Regions from separate parts of the Candidatus Pantoea multigeneris genome, predicted to be linked through region 4. Evidence: predicted binding sites of a transcription regulator. Region 4 holds the regulator's gene; each other region holds the start of a gene.
The links. Region 4 encodes CRP, which controls carbon source genes, mostly activating them, when cyclic AMP is high. Its sites were predicted from a motif close to ATGTGANNNNNNTCACAT; they were not measured.
Positions count from the first base shown of each region.

Region 1: serC (3-phosphoserine/phosphohydroxythreonine transaminase) is a predicted target of CRP. The motif match lies at 3,584-3,601, and genes of this name have one in related genera.
Region 2: F3J40_RS06390 (iron-containing alcohol dehydrogenase) is a predicted target of CRP. The motif match lies at 3,839-3,856, and genes of this name have one in related genera.
Region 3: F3J40_RS04720 (NupC/NupG family nucleoside CNT transporter) is a predicted target of CRP. The motif match lies at 2,911-2,928, and genes of this name have one in related genera.

Region 1 covers NZ_VWXF01000001.1:761,660-768,870, forward strand. Annotated here, with positions in the region: gene rpsA (30S ribosomal protein S1) at 1-50, opposite strand, end outside; gene cmk ((d)CMP kinase) at 166-855, opposite strand; gene aroA (3-phosphoshikimate 1-carboxyvinyltransferase) at 1,062-2,348, opposite strand; gene serC (3-phosphoserine/phosphohydroxythreonine transaminase) at 2,418-3,503, opposite strand; gene ycaO (30S ribosomal protein S12 methylthiotransferase accessory factor YcaO) at 3,818-5,581, shown strand; gene focA (formate transporter FocA) at 5,875-6,777, shown strand; gene pflB (formate C-acetyltransferase) at 6,807-7,211, shown strand, end outside.
Region 2 covers NZ_VWXF01000002.1:193,044-200,254, reverse strand. Annotated here, with positions in the region: gene F3J40_RS06405 (MFS transporter) at 1-524, opposite strand, end outside; gene F3J40_RS06400 (phosphoglycerate dehydrogenase) at 660-1,613, opposite strand; gene F3J40_RS06395 (dihydrodipicolinate synthase family protein) at 1,669-2,550, opposite strand; gene F3J40_RS06390 (iron-containing alcohol dehydrogenase) at 2,565-3,713, opposite strand; gene dtnK (D-threonate kinase) at 3,921-5,219, shown strand; gene F3J40_RS06380 (D-threonate 4-phosphate dehydrogenase) at 5,212-6,192, shown strand; gene F3J40_RS06375 (DeoR/GlpR family DNA-binding transcription regulator) at 6,199-6,966, shown strand; gene prfC (peptide chain release factor 3) at 7,134-7,211, shown strand, end outside.
Region 3 covers NZ_VWXF01000001.1:1,015,689-1,022,899, reverse strand. Annotated here, with positions in the region: gene F3J40_RS04730 (ABC transporter substrate-binding protein) at 1-377, opposite strand, end outside; gene F3J40_RS04725 (LLM class flavin-dependent oxidoreductase) at 377-1,462, opposite strand; gene F3J40_RS04720 (NupC/NupG family nucleoside CNT transporter) at 1,659-2,846, opposite strand; gene F3J40_RS04715 (Nramp family divalent metal transporter) at 3,216-4,457, shown strand; gene F3J40_RS04710 (DUF2502 domain-containing protein) at 4,517-4,843, opposite strand; gene mgrA (L-glyceraldehyde 3-phosphate reductase) at 4,978-5,967, opposite strand; gene F3J40_RS04700 (alpha-keto acid decarboxylase family protein) at 6,184-7,211, shown strand, end outside.
Region 4 covers NZ_VWXF01000013.1:20,946-28,156, reverse strand. Annotated here, with positions in the region: gene argD (bifunctional acetylornithine/succinyldiaminopimelate transaminase) at 1-53, shown strand, start outside; gene F3J40_RS21765 (YccS/YhfK family putative transporter) at 99-2,189, opposite strand; gene crp (cAMP-activated global transcriptional regulator CRP) at 2,248-2,880, opposite strand; gene F3J40_RS21755 (OsmC family protein) at 3,179-3,583, shown strand; gene F3J40_RS21750 (phosphoribulokinase) at 3,580-4,449, opposite strand; gene F3J40_RS21745 (YheU family protein) at 4,509-4,730, opposite strand; gene F3J40_RS21740 (hydrolase) at 4,727-5,725, opposite strand; gene F3J40_RS21735 (LysE family translocator) at 5,766-6,368, shown strand; gene tauA (taurine ABC transporter substrate-binding protein) at 6,575-7,211, shown strand, end outside.

The DNA of each region.
Region 1 (7,211 bases), on a different contig from region 4:
TCGATTTCTTTCAGTGATTCTTCAAATAGTTGAGCAAAAGATTCAGTCATATTGATAATCTTCAGGATTCTTCAATTTAACGTCCACCTGACATACCTTTCGGGTGGGGTTGTTTCACATGCCTGCTAACGTCCTGTGAGCAGGGGGTACTACAAAATTCGTTTCTTAAGCCGCAGGAAGACCCAGTTTTTCACGCGCATAACTCAGTGACTTTTCAATCACTTGCTCAATGCTCATACTGGTTGAATCCAGTACCAGAGCATCTGCTGCGGGAACTAATGGTGCAATGGCGCGATTACGATCGCGGTCATCACGTTCCTTTATCTCGGCTAAAAGGCGCTCAAAGTTAACACTAAAGCCCTTTTCCTGCAACTGTAGCATACGGCGCTGCGCGCGCTCTTCCGAACTCGCATCAAGAAAAATTTTCACCGGCGCGTCAGGGAAAACCACGGTGCCCATGTCTCGGCCATCGGCAATCAGGCCCGGTTCATCACGGAATGCACGCTGACGTCGCAGCAGAGCTTCGCGAACACGCGGGAAAGCAGCCACACGCGAAGCGGTATTACTGACTTCCTGGGTACGAATTTCACCGGTGACTTCTTCGCCTTCAAGGATGACTTTCATTTCACCCTGTTCAGAAACAAAACGTACATCAAGGTGAGCGGCCAGTGGGACCAGCGCTTCTTCCGATTCAATATCAACCTGATGATGTAAAGCTGCCAGTGCCAGCACACGATAAATGGCGCCAGAGTCCAATAAATGCCACTGCAGCGTTTCTGCCATCGCTTTGCAGAGGGTGCCTTTACCTGCTCCACTTGGTCCGTCGATGGTTATGACCGGGGCGTTCGCCGTCATCATTTTCTCCTGTTTGCAGCATGCTGAGTATAACAGCCTGCCAGGCTGCATAAGAATGGGGCGCATTATACTCGGCCTATGCGCCGTTAGTTAGCCTTTAGCGCTCACAGGATGAAAATTTTGATAGAATTTAGAAATGTCGCTCAACAATCGTACCAGTTTCGCAGCAAAACCCGGCAACAGCGTCCTGTCGCCGGGTTACTACCTTAGGCCGAGTGGCTGAGTTTGCCTAACTGTTGGAAGTAGTCAGGGAAAGTTTTCGCCGTACAGCCTGGATCAAGAATCGTCACCGGTGTGTCTGACAGCGCAACCAGTGAAAAACACATCGCCATACGATGATCATTGTAGGTGCCAATCTCAGCATGTACCAACTGAGCCGGTGGAGTGATACGAATATAATCGTTACCCTCTTCCACTTCAGCCCCGACTTTACGCAACTCGGTCGCCATGGCCGTCAGGCGATCGGTCTCTTTTACACGCCAGTTGTAAATGTTACGCAACTGCGTGGTGCCCTCGGCAAACAAGGCGGCGGTGGCGATAGTCATGGCAGCATCCGGGATATGGTTCATATCCATATCGATCCCTTTCAGCTCACCACGCGTGCAGGCGATGTAATCATCTCCCCATTCAACCACGGCACCCATTTGCTCTAGCACATCCGCAAAGCGAATGTCGCCCTGGACGCTATTGCGACCAATGCCGGTGACACGCACCGTGCCGCCTTTAATCGCAGCCGCAGCCAGGAAGTAGGAAGCAGAAGAGGCATCACCTTCGACCAGGTAATCACCTGGCGCGATGTACTGCTGCTGGCCCTTAATCACGAAGCGGCCGTACTGCTCGTTTTCGACCTGCACACCAAAGCACGCCATCAGGTTCAGCGTGATATCAATGTACGGTTTAGATACCAGGTCACCTTTGATGGTGATGACAGTATCCTGCTCCGCCAGCGGTGCGGTCATCAGAAGTGCCGTCAGGAACTGGCTGGATACACTACCGTCTACGCTCACTGCGCCGCCTTTGAAGCCACCACGCAGGCGCAGCGGTGGGTAATCTGGGTTTTCCAGATACTCAATCTCCGCACCGCCCTGACGTAACGCATCAACCAGGTGCCCAATTGGACGCTCTTTCATGCGCGGTTCGCCGGTCAATACCACATCTTGCTGGCCCAGACACAATGCCGCTGCCAGTGGGCGCATCGCCGTACCGGCGTTCCCGAGGAACAGTTCCAGCGGCTCTTGTGCCACCAGAGCACCGCCATTGCCAGTCACTTCGCAGACAGTGCGGTCGGCAGAAAGTTGATAGCTGACACCCAGCGCTTGCAGCGCATTAAGCATGTGTTTGATATCGTCGCTATCAAGCAGATTGGTCAGGCGCGTGGTGCCTTTCGCCAATGCCGCGAGCAACAGCGCACGGTTCGATACGCTTTTTGAACCGGGCAGGTTAACGGTGCCGTCAATACGGGCAATCGGTTGTAGGGTCAGGGAGTCCTGCATTGTGAAACCTAATCTCCAGATAAGACAAAAAACCCCGCCGTACGACGGGGTTGGGGCAGACAGTATGAATCAACCGTGGCGGCGTTCAAAGTCCACCATGAAATCGGTCAGTGCTTTTACGCCTTCCAGCGGCATCGCATTGTAGATGGATGCACGCATGCCACCCACTACACGGTGACCTTTCAACGCGTGCAAGCCCGCGTTCACGGACTCATCCAGGAACACTTTATCCAGCGCAGAGTCTGCCAGCTGGAATGGAATGTTCATGCGTGAACGGTTACTGGTAGCCACATCATTGCGGTAGAAGTCGCTCTTATCAATCACACCATATAGCAGGTCAGCTTTTGCCTGATTGATTTTATCCACTTCAGCAATCCCGCCCTTCTCTTTCAGCCACTTGAATACCAGACCAGAGAGATACCAGGCGTAAGTTGGCGGGGTGTTAAACATCGATTCGTTTTCAGACAACACGGTGTAATCGAGGATGGAAGGCACATACTTTTGTGCTTTACCCAGCAGATCTTCTCGTACTACCACCAGGGTTAAGCCAGCTGGTCCAATGTTTTTCTGCGCGCCAGCATACAAAACGCCATAGCGATTGATGTCCAACGGGCGCGATAAGATGGTTGAAGAGAGGTCAGCGACCACGACTTTGTCACCAAAATCCGGTTCTTCATCAATTGCGATGCCATCAATGGTTTCATTCGGGCAGTAATGCAGGTAGGCCGCGTCATCACTCAGCTGCCAGTCACGCATTGGCAAGATAGCGCGTTTGCCATCGACCGTGATTTTGGCATCAATCGTGCGGGGTGAGCAGTATTTTTGCGCTTCTTTGATTGCGCTATAGGCCCAGTAACCGCCATCGACGTAGTCTGCGGTGGTTGCGTTACCCAACAGGTTGCCCGGTAAAGCAGCAAACTGAGCTCGCGCCCCGCCGTGACAGAATAAAACTTTGTAGTTTTGTGGAATATTCAGAAGATCACGGAAGTCTTGCTCAGCTTCAGTCGCAACCTGAATAAACTCTTTACTGCGATGGCTGATCTCCATTACGGAGGTCCCCAGCCCGTGCCAGTTTGTCAGTTCTTGTTCCGCACGACGGAGCACTTCAACCGGCAGCATGGCTGGGCCGGAGCTAAAATTGTAAACCTGGGTCATGTCCACTCACCACTGTCATATAAAACGGTTATCAATATGCTCTCGGTTTTATCATTGCCACCGGGTAGCTGCAATCATAAATCCGGTCACGATCACATTTCTTGCATCCGTCTCGCCGCAGCTTATGTTACGAATGCAAAAGCTAACGAAATTTTGTGAGGTCTATTCGGCGTAGTAAAAAATGGACTTCACACCCTGTGGGAGGAAGGCAGAATGATTGGCAGAAAAAATCGTTGTCCGGATAGCGCACCCCTCGCAAAATCCGTATCATTGCGCGCTTTATGCCCCATCACGACTACAGAGAGAGCGGCTCCATGACGCAAACATTCATTCCCGGCAAAGACGCCGCGTTGGAAGATTCTATCGAACGCTTCCAGCAAAAACTGTTGGACCTCGGTTTCAACATTGAAGAGGCCTCATGGCTGAATCCCGTACCCAACGTATGGTCCGTTCATATCCGTGATCGTGATTGCCCGCTCTGCTTTACCAATGGTAAAGGTGCCAGCAAGAAAGCCGCACTGGCATCAGCCTTGGGGGAATATTTTGAGCGCCTGTCGACCAACTATTTCTTTGCTGACTTCTGGTTAGGCAAAGCCATCGCTAACGGCGATTTCGTACACTACCCGAATGAGAAATGGTTCCCGGTGCCCGCTGATAACAGCCTGCCGGAAGGCATCCTGGACGATCGTCTGCGCGCTTTCTACGATCCTGAAAATGAACTGGGTGGATCAGATCTGATTGATCTGCAATCGGGTAACGAAGAGCGCGGGATCTGTGGCTTGCCATTTACCCGCCAGTCAGACCAGCAAACGGTCTACATCCCTATGAACATTATTGGCAACCTGTACGTGTCGAACGGCATGTCTGCGGGCAATACGGCCAATGAAGCTCGCGTGCAGGGGCTGTCTGAAGTCTTTGAGCGCCACATTAAAAACCGCATTATTGCAGAGTCCATCAGCCTGCCAGAAATTCCAGAGAGCGTTATGCAGCGCTATCCGGGTGTGGTCGCTTCCATTGAACGCCTGGAAGCAGAAGGTTTCCCTATCTTCTCCTACGATGCTTCCCTGGGCGGCAAGTACCCGGTCATTTGTGTGGTGCTCTTCAACCCGGCTAATGGCACCTGCTTCGCCTCGTTCGGTGCACACCCAGACTTTGGCGTGGCGCTGGAGCGTACCGTTACCGAGCTGCTGCAAGGTCGTGGCCTGAAAGATCTGGATGTCTTCACTCCGCCAACATTCGATGATGAAGAAGTGGCTGAACACGCCAATCTGGAAACCCACTTTATCGACTCCAGCGGCCTGATCTCCTGGGATATGTTCAAGCAAGATGCGGATTATCCGTTTGTTGACTGGAGCTTCTCAGGCACGACCGAGCAAGAGTTCGCAACGTTGATGGCTATCTTTAAAGAAGAAGGCCAGGACGTGTACATTGCCGATTACGAACACCTGAGTGTGTATGCTTGCCGTATTATTGTGGCGGGCATGTCTGATATCTATCCGGCAGAAGATTTGCTGTTGGCAAACAACAACATGGGTGCCAACCTGCGCGAAACGCTGCTGGCCCTGCCAGAGACCAACTGGAATCCGGAAGAGTATCTCGATCTGATCGCTCAACTGGATGAAGAAGGCCATGATGACTTCACGCGCGTGCGTGAACTGCTTGGTCTGGCAAGCGGTAAAGACAATGGCTGGTACACCCTGCGCATTGGCGAACTGAAAGCCATGCTGGCGCTGGCTGGTGGCGATCTGGATCAGGCCCTGACCTGGACTGAGTGGACGATGGAATTCAACAGCTCCGTCTTCACCCCTGAGCGTGCTAATTACTACCGTTGCCTGCAGACTCTGCTGCTGTTAGCGATGGAAGATGAGCGCGAGCCATTACAGTACCACCATGCATTCTCCCGCATGTATGGCGCAGAAGCGCTGGAAGCGGCATCTGCGGCCATCAGCGGTGAAGCTCCGTTCTATGGTCTGCAGGCCGTTGACGACGATCTGCACGCCTTCCCGGCGCATCAGTCTCTGTTGCAGGCTTATGAAAAGCTGCAGGCGGCTAAGCGTAAATTCTGGGCGAACAAGTAATATCTAAGACTCCCCGACAGTAAGTCGGGGAGTCTTTTTCAGTAATATCAATTTTTTACTCCTCTATTTTTACATTCTTTATTTTCAGACCATTTAAAAGTAAAGACATGAGAAAAAATAACGCATCCATGTGGCTGTGTTATCAAAATTAACACCAGCAACATTGCATTTACTTTAACCTTGTCCTGCCTCACAACTTTGTTATTTCACCCCAAGAAATAATGATCTAAATCAACTCTTCCCACGCCAGTAATTGCTAATATTTTCCTGTAAATCCTGCTGAGAGCAGAAAAATGAAAGCAAACAATCCATTCAACTTATTACTTCCTCCTGCTATGGCAAAAGTGGCAGAAGAAACCGGGGTCTACAAAGCCACAAAACACCCGTTGACCACTTTCTTCCTTGCCATTACTGCAGGGGTTTTTATTTCCATTGCCTTTGTCTTCTATATTACCGTCACCACTGGAGCCTCGGACTTACCCTGGGGGCTGGTGCGCTTTATTGGCGGTATCTGTTTTTCCCTGGGCCTGATCCTGGTAGTGGTCGGCGGTGCAGATCTCTTTACGTCAACCGTCCTGATTGTGGTCGCTAAAGCCAGTGGACGCATTAGCTGGGGGCAGTTGGCCCGGAACTGGCTGACAGTGTATGTCGGTAATCTGATTGGCGCCCTGCTGTTTGTGGCCTTAATTGCTCTTGCCCAACAGGGTATGGCAGCACAGGGCGCGTGGGGGTTGAATGTCCTGCAAACTGCCGATCACAAAATGCACCACAGTTTTATTGAAGCGGTCTGCCTCGGTATTCTGGCGAATTTAATGGTCTGTCTCGGTGTCTGGATGAGTTATTCTGGCCGGTCACTCACCGATAAAGTTTTAGTATTAATCCTTCCGGTCGCCATGTTTGTTGCCAGTGGCTTTGAACACAGCATTGCTAATATGTTCCTTATTCCGCTGGCAATTGTTATTCGTGATTTCTCCAGCCCTGAATTCTGGCAGCTCACCGGAGCCAGCGCCGCACAGTTTTCATCTCTGACGCCGGTAAGATTTATTATCGATAATCTTATCCCGGTGACGCTCGGCAATATTATTGGCGGGGGTGTTCTGGTCGGGCTGACATATTGGGTGATCTATTTACGCGCTGGCGGCCCAACGCAATTAACTGAATCAAAAGCCGTGTCTGAATCTGAAGACGCGCCGTAAGAAAGCTCCTTTAATAAGGTAGGTATATCATGACAGTACTGAATGAAAAACAGCACAGTGCCTGGCAGGGCTTCGCCTCAGGTGAATGGCAAACCAGCATCAACGTGCGCGACTTTATCCAGAAAAACTACACCCCTTATACCGGTGACGAAAGCTTCCTTGCGGGTGCCACAGAAAACACCACCATCTTATGGAATGAGGTGCTGGAAAAGATCAAAGTCGAGAATAAGACGCACGAACCTTATGACTTCGATACTGACGTGATCTCTACGATTACCTCGCACGCCGCCGGATACATCGATCATCCACGGGAAAAAATTGTTGGCTTGCAAACCGATGCGCCTTTGAAGCGTGCCATTATTCCGTTTGGCGGGATCAAAATGGTGGAGAGCTCTTGTAACGTTTATCGTCGCGAGCTTGACCCCGCTATCAAA
Region 2 (7,211 bases), on a different contig from region 4:
GCACCGATCGCCAGGAAGGTCAGGCGCCAGTCGAACATTGCGATCATAAAGACGATCAGCGGCATGGCGACGGCACCGCCAAATTTTGAGGCGCTGTCGAACAGGCCAGATACGGTGGCGCGTTCACGATCCGGGAACCAGCGTGCGGTGATCCCTGCATTGCTTGGATAAGCCGCCGCTTCACCCACACCCAGTGCCAGGCGCAGCGCCAACAGGGATTTAAAGCCGGTTGCCAGTCCCATCGCCATCGTCGCTACGGACCACCAGGCAACCGCAAGACCCAGGCCTTTCTTCTGGCCGAAGCGATCGGCAAACCAGCCCGCCGGGATCTGCAACAGCGCGTAAGACCAGAAGAAGGCGGCCATGATAAAGCCCATCATCTCTGGATTAATGTTCAGCTCTTTGATCAGATGCGGAGCCGCAGCGGAAAGCACCGTGCGATCAATATAGTTAATGGCGATCGCCAGCCACATCAGGCCTGCGATCCACCAGCGAATACGTGTAGAGGACAAGGTGTTGTTCATAATAATAATCACCTAAAAAAGGGCGCATCTCTCTGCAGATGCATCGGCCTGAGACTGCCGGATCGCGTAGGGTAAACGATCCGGTTTCCTGTTATATGCCGCGATCCTGCAGCGAAAGTCGGGACTTGGCTGGCGTTATGCCAGTCCGTTCATCACGTTCACCGGGCGTTCTGCCTGGCGAAGACATTGAATAATCTGTTGTACGCAACGCTCGCCGATGGCGCTGATCGCCCCGTCGGTGTAGCCCGCGATGTGGGACGTAGGGATAAAGTTGCTCAAGGTAAACAACGGGTGTTGCGCCAGCGGTTCCTGTTCGAAGACATCCGCCGCGGCACCGGCAATCACGTTATCTTGCAGGGCGTGGAACAGATCTTGTTCATTCACCACACCACCGCGAGAGACGTTGATCAGGAAGGCGCTTTTCTTCATACGGCTCAGACGTGCGCGATCAAACAGGTTGCGCGTCTCATTGGTGAGCGGCGTGTGCAGCGTAATAAAGTCGCTGCTTTCCGTGAGCCGATCGAGGCTGACAAATTCAATGCCGTGTTCGGCCGCAAACTTCTCATCCGGGTAGAAATCAAAGGCAATCACACGCATGTTGAAGCCTTTCGCGCGCAGTGCTACCTGCTTACCGATATTGCCAAGGCCAATAATGCCGAGGGTTTTGCCATAGACATCGGTCGCGAAAATACGAGGCCAGTTGCCCGCGCGAGTCTCGACAGCGGCCTGCGTAACCTGACGGGCGCTATTGAGGATCAGGGCAAAGGCGAAGTCTGCTACTGCGTGCTTGTTGGCGTCTGGCACGTTGGTGACATAGATCCCGCGCTCGCGGGTGGCATCCAGATCGATGTTATCCACGCCCACGCCATGTTTGCAGACGATTTTTAACTGTGGCGCTTTTGCCAGCAGCTCGGCGTTCACCTCGGTGAAGGCGACGATCATCGCTACGGTTTCAGCCAGATGCGGCTCCAGTGCGGACAGCGGCGCATCGGCTGGCAGCGTGACCAGTTCAAAGCCGTGAGATTTCAGGGTTTCAACCGGCGCAGCATCATATTTGGCAAACGACGGCGAGGTGCAAATCACTTTCATAACGGTTCCCGGTGTCAGGCTGAGTAGCCCGGATACAACGATCCGGGCAGAAAAATCACAGGTACTGGCTGATGATCTGGCGGATCTTCTGCTCTTCGGCAGCGCTGAACTGCACCGCGTAGCGGCTGTCACCCACGTCATAGCCTTGCAGGGCTACCGCTTTCTTCACCGCAGCAGGGGAGAACGCCACGCTGTAGAGATCGGTACGCAGCCCGGTAACGTTTTCCTGTGCCTGGCGTGAACCTTCGATATCACCAGCGTTGAAGCGTGCCCAGATGGCGTTAATCGCCTCTGGTGCGGCGTTGGCAAGACCAGAGATGCAGGCTGAGCAACCGTCCACAAAGCCCTGATGGATCAGTGAATCTGGGCCGTTCAGCACGTCGAAACCGTCGATGTCTTTTACCGCATTGAGATAGCCGCTCAGGCTCTCGTAGCTGCCTGCGCTGTCTTTAATGCCGATAATGTTCGGGTGCGATGCCAGCTTACGCACGGTTTCTGGCAGCAGGGTGTTGCCGGTACGTGCCGGGATGTTGTAGAGGAACAGTGGCACGTCCAGCGCGTCAGCCACGGTCAGGTAGTGGTACTCCAGTTCTTCCTGTTTTAGTGGTACGAAGTACGGGGTAATCACCGAGACAGCATTCACGCCCAGCGCTGCAATCTGCTTGCCGAGGCGAATCGTTTCACGGGTGGAGATCTCACCAATGTGTGCCACCACCGGTGCGGCCCCGTTGACTTCTTCCATGCAGGTCGCGGTGACGGCGACTTTTTCCTGTTCATTCAGAACGAAGAATTCGCCGTTGGTGCCACCGCAGAAGATGCCGTTGCCCGCGTTCAGCTGGCGGCGTACCTGCTCACGCTGAGCGGCCGGGTTAAAAGCGCCTTCTTTATCGAAGGTGGTAACGATGGCGGTCAGTACGCCGTTAATTTTTTTGCTCATGACAAAACCTCAAATTAAGCCTGGTGAGAAGGGAACAGCGTCAGATAGACCGCGCGCACATCTTCGGCGCTGACGGCAGTTGGCACGTTTTTCATTAAACGCTGCACGTCTAACGCAGCTTCCACTAAGTAGGGCAGGTGATCGGGGCCGATGCCCAGTGCTTCCAGGCTGTCTGGCAGCTTCAGGCGCTGTACCAGAGCGGCAAAATAGTCGACCAACGCATGGGATTTGGCTTCTTCATCCAGTGAAGCATCCGCATCTGGCAGTAAATCGTATGCCTGAGCAAATTTGCTCACGACTGCCGGGCGCACAAAGCGCATGCAGGAGGTCAGCAGAATGGCATTGGCAACGCCGTGCGGCAGGTGATATTTGCCCCCCAGCGGGTAAGACATCGCATGAACCAGATGCGTACCGGCGTGGGCAATGGCTGCGCCGCCATAGTAAGAAGCCCACAGCATATCGAGACGCGCTTCAAGATTGGTTGGCTCGTTAACCGCAGTTTCGATGCTTTTAAACAGCTTTTTCATACCAATCAACGCGTAGTTGTCGCTGACCGGGTTGGAAACCGTGGCGGTGAAGCACTCAATCAGGTGGCACAGGGCGTCAATGCCGGTAGATGAGGCGATATGCGCTGGCATGCTGGTGGTCAGTTCTGGCACTAACGCAACGTAATCCGGCAGCATCACCGGGGAAATGATACCGACTTTGGTCTCTTTTTCCGGGATCGCTAAAATCGCATTCGGCGTGGCTTCAGAGCCGGTTCCGGCGGTGGTCGGTATCAGCAACGAGCAGGTGCGCGAGTGGGGTTTTTCACCGGCCAACAAAGCATCCAGCGTTGGCGCGCCTGCGACGCAGAGCACCGAGAGCAGTTTGGCGACATCCAGTACGCTACCGCCGCCGACGCCGATCACGATATCGACATCTTGCGTTGGCAGAGCAGCAACAATCGCCGCGACATCATGCTGGCTCGGCTCTGGCGGCACGCTGTTAACAACCGCAACGCTGGCAACATGCTGCTTAAGCTGAGCGATCAATGCCTGTACCGCCGGGATACCTTCAATATTTTTATCGGTTACCAGCAGGGCTTTGCCCTTGCCTTGCAGGAGGTAGCTAATGTCGTTCAGCGCCTGGTAGCCGCTAATCACCGTGCTGTTGATATTCATCACATGCCCTTTATTACAGTTTACTGACTGAATGATTAAATTTGCTCACTGCCGTGTTTGCAGCGATTACAGTGGGTGTGTTCACTGCCTGTGGACTAATTTATAGGTTAAATTGATTTCAAATAATTTGATCTTGCTCACATATAATCAATCGTGATTGAATATAATCATAAACGTAATCTGATGGTGCAGCGAACAGGAGAAACGATGGCGCAACCCACATGGCAAACCCCGGTTCTGGTGATTGCCGATGACTTTACCGGTGCCAATGATGCAGGCAGTGGACTGGCTCAGGCCGGTGCCCGAGTGCACGTATTGTTTGATGCCGCGACGGCAGCCAGCACGCAGGCTGCTGATGTGTGGGTGATCAGCACTGACAGCCGGGCCGTAGCGCCCGCTGAAGCCGCTCGCCGCGTGACTGAAGCGCTGCATCACCATCAGCAGGCTGCGGATCGTGGTTGGATCTTCAAAAAAATCGACTCCACGTTGCGCGGTAATGTCGGCGTTGAAATCGCCGCCGCACTCAGCAGCAGTAGCAAACAGTTAGCGCTGGTCGCGCCTGCGGTGCCCAAACTGGGGCGGATTACTCGCCACGGAGAAGTGCTGATTGATGGCGTTGCGCTGACCGAAACCGAATTTGCCAGCGATCCCAAAACGCCAGTGATGAGTAGCCGGGTACTGACTCAGCTCCAGCTGCCGGGCGAGGTGCTTTCCCGTGCACAGTTAAAACAGCCGGATTTGGCCCAGTGGCTTTCCCGTCAGCAAGGTGTTGTGGTGGTGGATGCTGAAGACGAAGCCGACCTCTCGTTGCTGATTGCCGCTGCGGCGCAGTTATCTCCGACGCCGCTATTGGTTGGGGCCGCAGGCTTAAGCGATGCCTTAGCGCGGCAGTCTGGTCAGGACGCTGTGCGACCTGTCACAGCTCAGCCCGCCGCCGTAAAACGGCCTCAGCCGGTGCTGGCGGTGATTGGTTCTATGAGCCTCAGTGCGCAGCAGCAGATCGCTCAACTGGCAAGGCTGCGTGACATCACGCTGGTGGATATCGATATCACTCAGCTCTTTGCCCAACCGGCGTGGCCGGATAAAGCACACTGGTTTGAGCGTAGCCTGAGCGCGCTACGTCAGGGCCAGCATGTGGTGATTCGTACCTGCCAGCAGGCGGACCAGCGCCACCAGATTGATGCGTTGTGCCAGCAGAACCAGATCACGCGCCAGCAGTTAGGCGAATCTATCTGCCAGTTTCTTGGCGAATTGAGCCAACAGTTATGCCACGCATGCCTGCCTGCGGCGCTTTATCTGTCAGGTGGGGATGTGGCGATTGCTGTCGCCCGGTCATTGGGTGCCAGCGGATTTCAGACAGAGGGGCTGGTGGCGGGATGTGTTCCCCACGGGCGCTTACTTAACAGTGAATTTACCCTGCCGGTGATGACCAAAGCGGGCGGCTTTGGTGATGAAAATACCCTGGTAGAAGCCATTCGTTTTATTGAGGAGAAGTCGAGTGAGTAAAATTATTGCGGTGACCATGGGCGATCCGGCGGGAATCAGCCCGGAGATCATTATTAAATCGCTGGCTGAGGGCGATCTCTCTGGCGCACCGGCCGTTGTGGTTGGCTGTGCGAGCACGCTGCGCCGCATTCTGGCGCTGAATATCACGCCACAGGTTGAACTGCGCGTGGTGGATAATGTGCAGCAGGCACACTTTGCGCCAGGTATTCTGAATGTCATCGATGAGCCACTGGCTAATCCTGAGGCGTTGAAGCCGGGTGTTGTGCAGAAAGAGGCGGGCGATCTTGCCTGGCGCTGCATCAAGCGTGCCACGGAACTGGCCATGGCCGGAGATGTGCATGCCATCGCAACTGCGCCGCTGAACAAAGAAGCGCTGCACTCTGCCGGTCATATCTATCCGGGGCATACCGAACTGCTGGCGCACCTGACCAACACCAAAGATTACGCGATGGTGCTGTATACCGATAAGCTGAAAGTGATTCACGTCACCACGCATATTGCACTGCGCAAGTTCCTGGATACGCTGAACTGCACCCGTATCGAAACCGTGATCGGCATGGCGGATGCGTTCCTGCGCCGCGTTGGTTTTGAAAACCCACGTATCGCCGTGGCGGGAGTCAATCCACACGCCGGTGAGAATGGCCTGTTTGGTGATGAAGAGATCACCATCGTAGGACCTTCTGTTAAAGCGATGCAGGCCAAAGGCCTTAATGTTTCCGGCCCTTGCCCGCCAGATACTGTGTTCCTGCAATGCCAGGAAGGGCAGTACGATATCGTGGTGGCTATGTACCACGATCAGGGGCATATCCCACTGAAATTACTTGGTTTTTACGATGGCGTAAACATTACCGCTGGCCTGCCATTTATTCGTACTTCTGCCGATCATGGCACCGCTTTCGATATCGCCTGGACAGGAAAAGCGAAGTCTGAGAGCATGGCAATCTCCATCAAACTCGCGATGCAGCTTGCTTAAGGATATATGAAGGGACAAAGTCGCCTTGACCAGATTATGGACTATTTAAAGAGCCATAATCTGGTGACCGTTGACCAACTGGTGAGTGCAATTTCTGCCTCACCAGCGACCATTCGACGGGATTTGATTAAGCTGGACAAGGAAGGTGTCGTTAGCCGCAGCCACGGCGGTGTCACGCTGAACCGGTTTATTCCCAATCAGCCCACTACGCAGGAAAAATCCCAGCGTCACCTGGCAGAAAAGCATGCTATTGCGGTGAAAGCGGCCAGCTTTGTCCGTAGCGGTGATGCGATTGTGCTGGATGCCGGTACCACGATGCTGGAACTGGCGCGGCAGTTGACGCACTTGCAATTACGGGTGATCACGGCTGACCTGCACATTGCGCTGTTCTTGTCTGAATTCAAACAGATTGAAGTGACGATCATTGGCGGACGCATTGATGACTCCAGCCAGTCATGCATTGGCGAACATGGTCGCCGCATGCTGCGCACCATCAATCCGGATATCGCGTTTGTCAGCTGTAACTCCTGGAGTCTGGAGCGCGGCATTACTGCGCCAACCGAAGAGAAAGCAGGGTTGAAGCACGATCTGCTGATGAACGCCCGGCGGCGTATTCTGCTGGCAGACAGCAGCAAATATGGCTCGTGGTCGCTGTTCTGTGCCGCTCCGCTCGATAAACTCACGGATATTGTCACTGACTGCCATCTGGATGAAACAGTCGGGCGTAGCCTGAGCGAGCGCGGCATCGCGCTGACCCTCACGCGCGAAGGTTGAACAATTTAACGTCATAGTGATCCGGCACTAAATCTTGTATCATATGCCGCCTCAATTGTGCCGGGCAGCTGGGTGAGCGCGCCCGTGCTCCTGTCGGTTCGTCATACCGGCTACGTGAATTATCAGCAGTGCCGCCTGCGGCGCTGCCCCAACTGAAGAACTCACTGATGTCTATTGCTCTCTTTTTAGAAGAGGTGGCTCGCCGCCGCACCTTCGCGATCATCTCGCACCCGGATGCCGGTAAG
Region 3 (7,211 bases), on a different contig from region 4:
TGTTTGCCTTTCAAATCTTGCAGTGAATGCACCCCGCTGTCCGGGCGCGTTAACAGTGCAATGCTATCTGGGTTGTTTTGCCAGGCGCCCACCGCTTTTACGGGCGCGCCCGCGGCATAGACAAACAGAAAAGGCAGATCGCCGGTGAAGCCAACGTCCAGCGCGCCGGCATTCAGCGCCTCTTGCACGGGTGCCCCGGAGTCAAAGGCTGTGAGCTTGAGATCGTAGGGAAGATTGTTCAGTTCGCCCGAAGCCTTAAGGGCAGCAAAACGGTCGCCTTTTACATCGCCGAGGCGCAGCGTAACCTGCGATGCCGCCAGCGCTGAATTGAGGCTTAGTGCCAGGGTGAGTCCGGCAAACAGTGCAGCCAGACGCATCAGGCACTCCTTTTTTGGCTATCGATAGCCGCGACTTTCTCGCGCAGCAGGGGGATCAGCTCCCGGCCATACTCCACGGCATCATTCAGCGGATCGAAACCACGAATTAACACGCTGTCGATACCAAGGCGATAGTAATCCAGCAGGGCTTCGGAAACCTGATCGGCAGTGCCGACCAGCGCAGTAGAGTTGTAGCCGCCGCCCACCAGTTTCGCGATGCCCGTCCACAAGGCTTTATCCAGACGTTCACCTTCATTAACGGCATTCATCAGACGCTGTGCGCCAACGCTTTGGGGTTTGAGCGACCCGAAGTTATGGCCGCCTTTTGGCAACTGCTGCGCCGCCAGTTCGCGGATATGTTCGGCCCGTTCCCAGGCTTCTTTCTCTGTCGCGGCCACAATCGGGCGGAAAGAGATGTTGAACTTGATGTTACGACCTTGCTCTGCCGCTGCGGCACGTACCGTGCGAACCGTCTCCGCTGCACCTTTTAGAGGTTCACCCCACAGGGCAAACACATCGGCATGACGAGCCGCGACATCGATCGCTTCTGCGGAGGAGCCACCGAAGTAAATGGGCAGCTTATTTTGCAGGGGTTTAATGGCCGAGAAAGCCTGTTCCGCCTGGTAGTAAGTGCCCTGATGGTCGTACGGTTGGGTAGACTCAAGGCTTTGACGCAAGACGGTAAGGAACTCATCCGAGCGCGCGTAGCGTTGCGCTTTATTGAGGTAGTCGCCATCGCGCCGTTGCTCGCTGTCGCTGCCACCACTGATGATGTGTACCGCCAGGCGACCATCGGTCAGGTGATCGAGCGAGGCCAGTTTGCGTGCGGCCAGCGTGGGAGAGACGAAGCCGGGGCGGTGCGCGAGCAGGAATTTCAACGTAGTGGTATTGGCCGCTGCGTGGGCCGTCACCAAAAAGCCATCCGGTTGATCGGACCAGTAACCCACCAGAATGCGATCAAAACCGGCGGCCTCATGGGCGCGGGAAAATTGCGTGATGTAGTGCTTATCAAACAGTGGGCCGCTGGCGGGAATGATCTCTGAGGCGAGACGGTGGCCAATCATGCCTAAAATCTGGATGCTCATGGGGTTCTCCTGGAATCAGTTTCTGCAAAGAAACTAAGGGGCAGGAGCCCTCTAACGGAAATTCGTTATTGTGCAAAGGATATGCGGCAAACAGCGAAACCCTTGATGGTGGGCGCTACGGCGTTTCGTGAGGGATATAACGTCTGGGAATAGGTTAGAACAGGCCTGCCGCAGGGCGCGGCAGGCACAGAACGGTTTATGCGAGGACTAAACCAGCAATAGCCGCCGACAGCACGCTGACCAGCGTTGAGCCGTACAGCAGTTTCAGACCAAAGCGAGAAACCACGTTGCCTTGTTCTTCGTGCAGGCCTTTCACCGCCCCGGCGATGATACCAATAGAAGAGAAGTTGGCGAATGACACCAGGAACACCGACAGAATACCTTCTGACTGTGGTGACAACTGGCTAGCCACTTTTTGCAGGTCCATCATCGCCACAAACTCGTTGGAAACCAGTTTGGTCGCCATGATACTGCCCACCTGCAACGCTTCGTGTGCTGGCACACCCAACACCCAGGCAAACGGGAAGAACACATAGCCCAGCACGCCCTGGAAGCTGATGCCGAAAATAGTGTCAAACAGCGCGTTCAGGCCAGAGATCAGCGCGATAAAGCCAATCAGCATAGCAGCAACAATGATGGCAACTTTGAAACCGGCAAGGATGTATTCACCCAGCATCTCAAAGAAGCTCTGATTTTTATGCAGATCTTGCAGCTGCAAATCTTCTTCATTCTCAACGCGATAAGGGTTGATCAGCGACAGCACAATAAAGGTACTGAACATGTTGAGGATCAGCGCGGCAACCACGTATTTTGGCTGTAGCATGGTCATGTAGGCGCCGACGATAGACATCGAAACGGTCGACATCGCCGTTGCTGACAGCGTGTACATCCGGTTTTGCGACATTTTGCCGAGGATATCTTTATACGCGATGAAGTTCTCTGACTGTCCCAAAATCAGTGAACTGACGGCGTTGAAAGATTCCAGTTTGCCCATGCCATTGATCTTCGACAGCACAGTTCCGATGCCTCGGATGACCAAAGGCAAAATGCGGAAATGCTGCAAAATACCGATCAGCGCGGAAACAAAGATGATAGGGCACAAAACATTGAGGAAGAAGAAGGCTAAGCCTTTCTCGTTCATGCCACCAAACACGAAGTTGGTTCCCTCAGCGGCGTATTTCAGCAGATGATCAAAGACCCCGGCGAACCCTTTGACGAAGCCAAGGCCGGCTTCTGAGTTCAGGAAGAACCAGGCCAGCAGAACTTCAATCACCAGCAGTTGTACAATGAAGCGAATGCGAATGCTGCGGCGGTCATGGCTGACCAGCAGTGCCAGCACCCCGACCACTACCAATGCCAGTAGAAAGTGAAAAATATGGGACATATAGGCTCCAAATTTGAGGAGGGTTGTATTTTGCTGCGTATTCTATGTAACGCGTTGCGTAAAAACGAGATCTAAACCGCATTATAAGCAATCAATATCGACATATTTTCAGATTAGCTTGCAGCCTCACAATTCGCTTACATTTTGTTCACCAGCCATAACCACAAAGTTATTGTTTATAAAAACGCCAACGAGTAGAGTGAACCTAAATGCTCACTTTTTGTCAGAGTTATACTGTGCTATACAATATAGCAATTGCTATACTTCTTAGCAGAATCTATCACAACGATAATCACGACCGAATGGCCATCATGGCAACCCCCTTTTAAGCTGGAGGGGTTAACGGGTGTTGATACAGGGTTACGCTATATGTCAGAAAGTCGCACCGTCGAGCGCGCCGCTCGCGGAGCCAGAAAAATTAAACTCGCACTGCTCGGGCCCGCATTTATTGCGGCTATTGGCTATATCGATCCCGGCAACTTTGCGACAAACATTCAGGCCGGGGCCGCTTACGGTTACAAGCTGCTGTGGGTGGTGGTATGGGCCAATGTGATGGCGATGCTGATCCAGCTGATGTCTGCCAAGCTGGGCATTGCGACAGGTAAAAACCTCGCGGAGCACATCCGCGACCGTTTCCCGCGTCCGGCGGTATGGTTCTATTGGGTGCAGGCGGAAATCATCGCCATGGCCACGGATCTCGCGGAGTTTATCGGTGCAGCGCTGGGCTTCAAACTTCTGCTGGGCATCTCCTTAATGCAAGGTGCGGTGCTCACCGGGATTGCGACCTATCTGATCTTAATGCTGCAAAACCGTGGGCAAAAACCGCTGGAACTGGTGATAGGCGGCATGCTGCTGTTTGTCGCCGCGGCTTATGTGGTCGAGATGTTCTTCTCCCAGCCAAAAATCAGTGAGCTGGTGCAGGGTATGGCGCTGCCTTCATTGCCGACCTCAGATGCGGTATTCCTGGCTGCGGGGGTTTTGGGCGCGACCATTATGCCGCATGTGATTTATCTGCACTCGGCGCTGACCCAGTCCGGTGGTAAAGAGAATAAGGCTCAGCGCTACTCTTCAACCAAGCTGGACGTCGCGATTGCGATGACCATTGCGGGTTTCGTTAACCTGGCGATGATGGCAACGGCGGCGGCGGCCTTCCACTTCAGTGGCCACTCAGGTATTGCTGAGCTGGATCAGGCTTATCTGACGCTGACGCCACTGTTGGGCCACGCCGCTGCGACGGTATTTGGCTTAAGTCTGGTGGCGGCGGGCCTCTCTTCTACCGTGGTGGGCACCCTGGCAGGGCAGGTGGTGATGCAGGGCTTTATTCACTTCCATATTCCGCTGTGGCTGCGTCGCACTATTACCATGCTGCCATCGTTTATCGTTATCTGGGCAGGCTGGGACCCGACGCGTATTCTGGTGATGAGCCAGGTGTTGCTGAGTTTTGGTATTGCGCTGGCGCTGGTTCCGCTGCTGTCGTTTACCGGCAATCGCGAAATCATGGGGCCAGAACTGGTGAACTCCCGTCTGATGCAAAACGCGGGTCGCCTGATTGTGCTGCTGGTGGTTGCGCTGAATCTCTACCTGTTAGTGGGTGAAGCGCTCGGCCTCTGAGCGCGAAGAGCAGAGAAAAAAACGGGCTGTGCAGGTTATCTGCACAGCCCGTTGTGTTATTACCAGCGTGGCGGCGGTGGGGGTGGACCATGATGCCAGCGTCCATGATCGTGACGGCGATGATCGCGTTCCCAGGCCTGATGACGACGCCACTCTTCATGACGCCACCAGCGGTTTTCACCGTAGCGATAGTTATTGTGCCACCAGCGCGCATCACGCCAGCGGCCGCCGTCCCAGTAATCACCACGTGGATTACGGTCGCCTAAATGCAGCGATACGCCGGGAGCCAGTTGGATATAAGCGCCGTTAGCTTGAGCTGTGTGTACCGCCAGCGGCGATAACGTTAAAGCTGCCAGTACAGCAGCAAACAACATCTGACGTTTCATTGCTTCTCCTTTCGGTGGCTTATGTGCGCCACCGTCCGGTTATTCTGCTCTTTGCCACAATAAAAGCGTTAAGAATGCTGCTAAAAAGCGTAAGGAGCGTCTCATTTGAGACTATTCCGTAGCAGGTTAAACGCTTACACCAGCACCGCTTCTATCGCTGCTAACTCCGCCTCGGAAAATTCAGCCTGCTGCAACATCTCCACGGCATCATCAATCTGTGCGGTCTTACTGGCGCCAATCAATACGGAGGTCACGCGGCTATCACGCAGGACCCATTGCAGCGCCAGTTGCGCCAGCTTCTGTCCACGTTGCTGCGCAATCTCATTGAGCTGACGCACCTTCGCCATTTTCTCGCTGGTTAACTGGTCTTCGCGCAGGAACTGGCTGCCACTGGCCGCGCGTGAATCTTCTGGAATGCCTTGCAGATAGCGGTCGGTTAAGACGCCGCCCGCCAGTGGAGAAAAGGCGATACAGCCGACGCCATTGTTGCCTAGCGTCTCCAGCAGGCCCTGTTCCGGCGTGCGTTCAAACAGCGAATAGCGCGGCTGATGGATCAAACAAGGTGTGCCCAGACTGCGCAGAATCGCTATCGCTTCGGCCGCCAGGTCAGCAGGGTAGTTGGAGATCGCCGCGTACAGCGCTTTACCCTGGCGCACCACATGGTCCAGCGCCTGCATGGTCTCTTCCAGCGGTGTATTCGGATCGGGACGGTGATGGTAAAAAATATCTACATAGTCGAGCCCCATCCGCTTCAGGCTCTGATCAAGGCTGGAAATCAGGTATTTACGCGATCCCCAGTCGCCGTATGGCCCTGGCCACATGGTGTAACCCGCCTTGGTGGAGATAATCAGCTCATCGCGGAACGGGCGAAAATCCTGGTGCAGAATACGGCCAAAGTTCTCTTCTGCTGAACCCGGAGGCGGGCCGTAGTTATTCGCCAGGTCGAAATGGGTGATACCGCGATCAAAAGCGTGTCGCAGCAGATCCCGGCTGTTGTCGACGCGGGTTGCATCGCCAAAGTTATGCCACAGGCCAAGGGAAATTGCGGGTAACTGCAAGCCGCTGCGTCCGCTGCGACGATAGATCATCTGCTGATAACGTTCGGGGTGAGGCGTATAGGTCATTGCGCATACCTGTAACTAAAGGATTAAGAACAGCAAAGCGTAGCAGTGTATACGTTTACACAGCACGGCAACGCGCGGCGGATCGCAACTTCCAGAATATTCCCGCGCCGTAACGCCAGCTTGCCACTGACGGGCTAACAGAATAGCCCATGAATTCGCCGGGCGATGGGCATCAGTAATACTTGATCTAAGCCCGCGAAAATAAAGGAGTGGCAAATGAAAACCTTCACCGTGGCAGACTACCTCCTACAGCGCTTACAGGAAGCTGGCATTGCACATTTGTTTGGCGTGCCTGGCGACTACAATCTGGAATTTCTCGATCATGTGATTGACCACCCTGAGATCACCTGGGTGGGATGTGCCAACGAACTGAATGCAGCCTATGCGGCGGATGGCTATGGACGCAGCCACGGTGCGGCCGCGTTGTTAACCACTTTTGGTGTGGGCGAACTGAGCGCCATCAATGGCGTTGCGGGCAGCTATGCCGAGTATGTCCCGGTCTTGCATATTGTGGGTGCGCCCGCCACGGAAGTGCAGCAACGTGGCGATTGTGTCCACCATTCGCTGGGCGACGGCGATTTTCAGCACTTTCACCGCATGGCGCGCGAAGTCAGTGTGGCGCATGCCGTCGTGACGGCAAAACATGCGGCGCAGGAGATTGACCACGTCATGACGCAGATGCTGCGCCAGCGTCGACCTGGCTATCTTCAACTGGCTGTGGACGTCGCGCGTACGCCGATTGATCCGCCGCGCCAGCCGCTATTCACCGCCGCAGTCAGCGATGAAAAGGCACTTGTCGCGTTTGCTAATGCAGCAGAGCGCCTGTTGGCACCGGCCAGACGTGTCGCCCTGCTGGCGGACTTTTTGGCCGATCGCTGGCAGGTGGCAGCCCAGTTGGCAACGCTGCGCCAAATCCGTCCGATCCCTTGTGCCACGCTGTTGATGGGCAAAGGTGTGCTGGATGAACAACAGCCGGGCTACTTGGGGACTTATGCCGCCGCTGCCAGCGACAGTCGCATTCAGGCGGCGATTGAGCAGGCCGATGTCACTTTACTGGTGGGTGTGCGTTTCACCGACACCCTTACCGCTGGTTTTACCCAGCAGTTTGCGCCTGCGGGGTTAATTGAGCTGCAACCTGAACACGCTAAGGTGGCGGGAGACCTGTTTGCCTCGGTCGCAATGGCGGATGCTTTACGTATTCTGGAAAAACTGTTCCGTCAGTATGGACGTCACTGGCAGGCGGG
Region 4 (7,211 bases):
AAGAAGGCATGGCACGTTTCGCCCGTGCCATCGAGAAAGTGTTGTTTGCCTGATTCCGCGTTTACCGCGTTAGCAATGCCAGCCTTGTGCTGGCATTTTTATTGCTGATTATCCTGACGTTTACGCAGCAGCGGCAGCAGCCAGTGGCCGTGATGCGGCCGTTGGCTCCAGGCCAGTGATGAGATGGTATGCATCACATTGAGATGGCCGATGATGCGCTTCACGTGCAGCTCGAGCACCGTCATTGCCCCTTCATTAATGTTTTCTGCTTCGCTCATGACGTTGTTTTGCTGTCCTGGGCCGTCATACTCCAGTCGCTGCTGGCAGCGCTGCAAGGCAATTTCGCAAGACTGTAGATAACGTTCGGCCATGGCGGGTGGCAGCATGGTGTGTTCACGCGCCAGAATGGTCATGGCGTTGATATGCTCAACGATGAACTGGCTGTGCGTTACCCACAGACGCATGTCTTTGAGGTACTGCGCATTGAAGCCCGGCTCCTGCATCGCCTGATTAAGCGAGTTAAACATGGAGTTGTGTGCCTGGTTAACTTTGACCCGTTGATAAGCCAGTTTTTCCGCGCTCTGTTCCGGTCCCAGCAGCATCCTCAGGGCTTCCTGATCTGCTTCCAGCGCGTCATGCGCATTTTGCCGCAGCAGGCCGCTTTGCCACTGTGGCCACAGCCAAATCATGCCAGCGAATGCAATCAGGCAACCGGCCAGCGTATCCAGCAGGCGCGGGAGTAAAAACTGTGCGCCGTTGAGCGCCAGCAGTTGCAGCGAATACACCGCTGTTACCGTAAAGCCAATCATCGACCAGCCGTAAAACTTGCGGGTGAACAGGTAGCTGACAAAGGTAATCACCAGCATGGTCAGCAGCACCAGCGACTCCGCAACCGCAAAGTGAAGGCTGGCGGCGGCAATCACCAGACCGGCAAACGTACCCGCAGCCCGGTGTTGAATCCTGACCTGTGTGGCTTTATAGCCATTCTGGCTGACGAACATGATGGTCATCAGAATCCAGTAAGGTTTGGGTGCGTTGAACAGTAACCCCAGACTGGCACCAAACATCAGCATCACGGCAAAGCGCCCGGCGGTGCGCAGCGCTGAGGAGCGCCACGACAAGTAGCTACGCAGCGCAGGGAGCAGTGGCAGACGGCGCTGGCGGTCTGCCATCAGGTCTCGGGAATAGAGTGGTTTTTGGGTGCGCAGTACCCGGGCAATCCGGTTGAAGTGATAGAGGCAAAAGCTTCCCACCGGATTCCCCGGATGTTGACGGGCGATCTTTTCCAGCGCACCCAGCTGCTTATCCATGTTAAAGCGGTCTGGTAGCTGATGGTAAAGGATGTCATCGGCCAGCAGGCGCAAGCGGGCAGAGATGGTTTTCGCATTCCAGCGGATAACCGCTTCAGCGTGGCTCTGTTCGACCAGTTTCTGCACCTCTTCGGGCTGATGCAGGCTGACGGAGATATGTTCCTGTAAATCCAGCGCGACCTGGAACGCCCGTTTCAGACGTTGGTGGCTGTTGTTGCGACTGGCGGCCAGCATGTGCATCTGCTGATAGCAGGTATTCATCAAATCAACGGCTTTTTGCTGGCGAGCCAACAGCGGTGGCAGCGCCTTTTCCGGATCGGTGAGCTGGGTCAGCAGGGTATATTTAGCATCGCAGTAGTCTGCCAGTTCGCGGTACAGCAGGCTGAGGGACTCGCGCAGCGGCTGCTCTTTCCATAGCCAGAACCAGAGCCAGTTAAACAAGCCGTACCATAACGTTCCGCCAATGTAGAGCAGCGGAGGAACCCAGATCGGCAGGCGGCCAATCAGGCTGAGGGTAAAAATAGCCGCAATCAGTGTGCCGGGAAGCAGTCGGGCATGCAGTGGGCTGATCTCCCCTAAGACGCCGAGTAGCAACGGAAGTGCAAACAGAATGGCAGGTAATGGCACATTCTTCAGCAGCAAAAATTGCATCAGCAGGCTGGCGCTGGCAAACAGGCTACCGCCGACGATCAGACGTTTAAAGAAGCGTTTATGCGGGGTATCGAGGCCAGCGATGTTACAACAGGCAGGCACGAGCGAGAAAAGCAGGCCTTTTTGCAGATCGCCAAATAGCCAACCCAGGGCCACAGGTAAGCACAGCACTAACGTCTGGCGCAGGGCATAGTTAACTTCGGGGTGATAGATGATTCGACGCCACATCAGCTCATCATAAATAATGACGGCGCGAGGAGAGCCTCGCGCCGTAAATCAGAAAATATTAGCGGGTGCCGTAAACGACGATCGTTTTGCCGTGCGCGGAGATCAAATTCTGATCTTCCAACATTTTCAGAATGCGCCCGACCGTTTCACGCGAGCAGCCAACAATTTGCCCGATTTCCTGACGGGTAATTTTAATTTGCATGCCGTCTGGGTGGGTCATTGCATCGGGTTGTTTCGCCAGGTTGAGTAGCGTCTGAGCAATACGCCCGGTCACATCAAGGAAAGCAAGGTTACCGACTTTCTCTGAAGTCACCTGCAGGCGACGCGCCATCTGAGAAGAGAGGCGCATTAAAATATCTGGATTTACCTGAATTAACTGACGGAATTTCTTGTAAGAAATTTCAGCGACTTCACAGGCTGTTTTCGCCCGAACCCAGGCACTACGCTCCTGACCTTCTTCAAACAGGCCAAGCTCACCGATAAAGTCGCCCTGGTTGAGATAAGAGAGGATCATCTCTTTCCCTTCTTCGTCCTTGATAAGAACGGCGACAGAACCTTTAACGATGTAGTAAAGCGTTTCCGCCTTTTCGCCCTGATGAATCAGGGTGCTTTTGGATGGGTATTTGTGAATATGGCAATGGGACAGGAACCATTCGAGTGTAGGGTCTGTTTGCGGTTTGCCGAGAACCATTCGCGATCATCCTCTATTGTAATCGTGCCCAAAATACAGGGAGGGTAGCCCTGACAGGCGTTGAAATCATCAACCGTTTTCCAGTATGGGAAATTATGTCGGGGAAATATAAGCATCGCCCCGTTTTCGCCTTTATGTGACGAAAAATATTTTCATCTCTGTTTGTAGCACAGCTTTTGCCGACTGTCTTGTGTTGTCTCGCTTCAGCTGCAACGAGGTGGGTCTGGGTTCGGAGGCGATTGCTGTTTGTCAGGGAGAGGCGTACTCTGGCGGCAAATCGACCTCTGGAGTAAGTAACATGCAGGCAAGAGTAAAGTGGGTAGAGGGGCTGACCTTTCTCGGTGAGTCTTCTTCAGGCCATCAGATTATTATGGACGGGAATTCCGGCGATAAAGCGCCAAGCCCAATGGAACTGGTACTGATGTCCGCAGGCGGATGTAGCGCCATCGACGTGGTTTCCATTCTGCAGAAAGGGCGTCATGACGTGAGCAATTGCGAAGTGAAGCTGACCTCAGAACGCCGTGAAGAAGCACCGCGTATTTTCATCCATATTAATCTGCACTTTATCGTCACCGGTAAAGATCTCAGTGATAAAGCGGTAGCGCGGGCGGTGGATCTCTCTGCCGAGAAGTACTGCTCAGTGGCGATTATGCTCGGCAAAGGCGTAGAAATAACCCACAGCTATGAAGTGATTGCGGCTTAAGCCACACCTCGACCTTGCATCAGACGCTGCACCAGCGGCGTCATGATCAGCTCCATTGCCAGCCCCATTTTGCCGCCCGGTACGACCAACGTATTAATGTGCGAGATAAACGAGCCCTGAATCATCGCCAGCAGATAGGGGAAATCAATATCTTCCAGATCGCGGAAATGAATCACGACAAAACTTTCATCCAGTGAGGGGATTTCTCGCGCCGCAAACGGGTTTGAGGTATCGACAGTGGGCACGCGCTGGAAGTTAATGTGCGTGCGCGAGAACTGTGGGGTGATGAAGTTAATGTAGTCTTCCATCGAACGCACCACGGACTCCATCACGGCTTCACGCGAGTGGCCGCGCTCGCTGGTATCGCGGATCAGCTTTTGAATCCACTCCAGGTTAACGATAGGGACGACTCCCACCAGTAAATCCACCTGCCCGGCAACGTCGTGATTCTGTGCGACCACGCCACCATGTAATCCTTCATAAAACAGGACATCGGTGTTTTGCGGGAGCGGCTGCCACGGCGTAAAGGTGCCTGGCACCTGGTTCCAGGGTACGGCTTCATCGTAGGTATGCAGATACTTACGCGATTGTCCCTGACCGCTGCGGCCATATTCGGCGAGTGTGCTTTCCAGTAAGCCGAAGTCGTTGGCCTCTGGGCCGAAATAGCTGATGTGTTTACCCATATCGCGCGCTTTGCGAATCGCCATGTCCATTTCAGGGCGAGTAAAGCGATGGAAGCTATCCCCTTCCAGCGTGGCGGCCTGTAGCTGTAGCTGCTGAAAAATCTTGCGAAAGGCGAGGCTGGTGGTGGTTGTGCCTGCGCCACTGGAACCGGTCACGGCGATAATCGGATGCCTGGCAGACATAAATGGATTCCCTGTTAAGTCAGACGATGTGCATTGTTAACACGAAATGCGGGCGGATGCTATCCGCCACGAAACTCAGAACGCGGCATAATATTGACGCTTTCGTGCAGTTCTGACCACACCAAAACCACCTCACCACTCGCCAACTGGCGACGCACATCATCCACTTTTTGTGTCAGGCTGCGTTCCTGTAAGCCGTAGTCTGTGCCTTCGCGCAGCACAAAGCTTTCGATCAGGTTCGTCAGGGTATCGGGGTCAATTTGTTGCCAGGGAATAATCATGTTGTTGCTTCCAGCCAGGGAGTAAGCCACTGCGGCACCCGCTGTTCTAGCCACATTTGTGGGCGACGCAGGCTACCGCCAACGAAGCCAACGTGGCCGCCGTGAGTGGTGAGTTGATAAGTGGTGCTGGCCGATAGCTGTTCATGGCTGGGGATCACCGCATCGGTCATAAAGGGATCGTCTTTCGCATGAATGATCAGCAGCGGCGTTTCGATCTGCTTGAGCAATGGCATGGCACTGGCACGGCGGTAGTAATCACCAGCATCGACAAAGCCGTGCGCCCGTGAAGTGACCGCATCATCAAAGTCGCGCAGACGGCGGAAGCCTTTAAGTTGCAGCAGGTCCACGGGAAGGGAGTCTGGCCAGGCGCGCAGTTTACGCAGCGCATTTTTTTTCAGCTGAGTCAGCAGGTAATACTGGTAGAAACGCGAGAAGCCGCTCTCCAGTTTAACGCTGCACGGTTCCAGCTCAAGGGGCGCAGAGATGACAACCGCCGCCTCCAGGGGGATATCGCCCCGTTGCTCTCCCAGCAGGCAGGCCAGCATATTGCCACCGAGCGAAACACCAATGGCGGCGGTCGGCACTTCGCCCCAGGTGCTGCGTAGCCAGTTAAGGAAAAAACGCGCGTCTTCGGTTTCACCAGAGTGATAAATACGATTCAGGCGGTTAGGGACGCCGCTACAGCCGCGAAAATGCATCACGACGCTCAGCCACCCCTGCTGCTGACAGGCTTGCATCAGTCCGTGCGCATACGGGCTACGAATGCTGCCCTCCAGGCCATGAAACAGCACCACGCGGGGTTTATGCTTTGCGCCTTGGGGATCTTCACTCCACGCAAGATCAACAAAATCGCCATCTGGCAAGTCGAGCCTTTGCCAGTGTGGTTTAAGATGGACACGACGGCGGAGCAGGCGCGGCAGCAAGGTCTGTAGATGTGGATTGTGCAAGCCGGCGAGTGGTGTAAAATTCACGGCTTCTATGCTGTTCTGATTCATAGCACCTGTAGGCTGGGTTAGGGTGAGGAGCACCCATTTCATGGAATTAAGTCTTTTCTTGTCTATGTTGGGCTTTTTGTGGGTTGCCGCTATTACCCCGGGGCCTAATAATATGTTACTTACGGCCTCTGGTGCCAACTTTGGCTTCCTCCGATCAATCCCGCTAATGATTGGCATCATGATCGGCATGCAGATCATGTTGATGCTGGTTGCCTTCGGCGTTGGCGGTTTGATCTTACTCTATCCCTCATTACACCTGTTTTTGAAAGTCGCGGGTAGTCTTTATCTGCTATGGCTGGCCTGGAAAATTGCAACCGCAGAATACGAAACCCTGGAAGCCGGTACTGGCCCGACCTCGCCAATGCCTTTCTGGCAGGGCGGATTGCTGCAATTAATCAACCCTAAAGCCTGGCTTATGGCATTGGGTGCCGTGGCAAGTTTTAGTCTGACCGGCGATGCCTGGCGTAGTTCGGTTATTGCGATTAGTTTTGCCATGGTGTTGGTGAATCTGGTGGCGGGAATTGCCTGGTTAGGGTTTGGCAGCATGATTGGCCGACTGTTACACAGCCCTCGCGCCTGGCGCGTGTTTAACCTCGCTATGGGGTTATTGACCGCAGCCTGTGTGATTTTAATCTGGCTTTAAGTGCCTGTTTTACTGAGTACTTCGCAGGGTAGGCTCAACTGCCCTGCATATTTCCCCTTTGCCGCCTCTTTTTTGCGCTTTTTGCATGTGTTTTGCTGCCAATGATCTAAGAACTAATTCCTATTAGGGATAATTTTTTATTCCTTTATGAAATTTCTGCCGCTTGTGACACTGCATCCATCATAAGAATCGATGGGGTGAATATCATGGCAGCAACACGTTTGACTCTTCTGGCCGCAGCACTGGCCCTGGTGACACTGCACGCGAACGCGGAAAAAGTAGACGTCACCGTTGCCTACCAAACGTCGGCTGAGCCTGCGAAGGTGGCACAGGCTGATGGCACTTTTGCCAAAGAGAGCGGGGCGAATGTTCAGTGGCGCAAATTCGATAGCGGTGTCGGTGTATTACAGGCGCTGACTTCCGGCGATGTGCAAATTGGTAATATCGGTTCGAGCCCGCTGGCCGTAGCGGCAACGCAGAAGTTACCCATTGAAGCCTTCCTGCTGGCCTCACAGCTTGGCAGTTCTGAAGCTCTGGTCGTGAAGAAGTCGATCACGTCCCCTAAAGACCTTATCGGCAAGAAGATTGCCGTGCCTTTCATCTCCACTTCCCATTACAGCCTGTTGGCCGCCCTGAAGCACTGGGGTATTAAGCCGGGCCAGGTACAGCTGATCAATCTGTTGCCTGCGGCGATCAATGCGGCCTGGCAGCGTGGTGATATCGATGGCGCTTACGTCTGGTCTCCGGCGGTTAATGAGCTGGAGAAAACCGGCAATGTACTCACCGACTCCTCTGAAGTGGGCAAATGGGGTTCCCCAACGCTGGATGTCTGGGTAGTGCGCA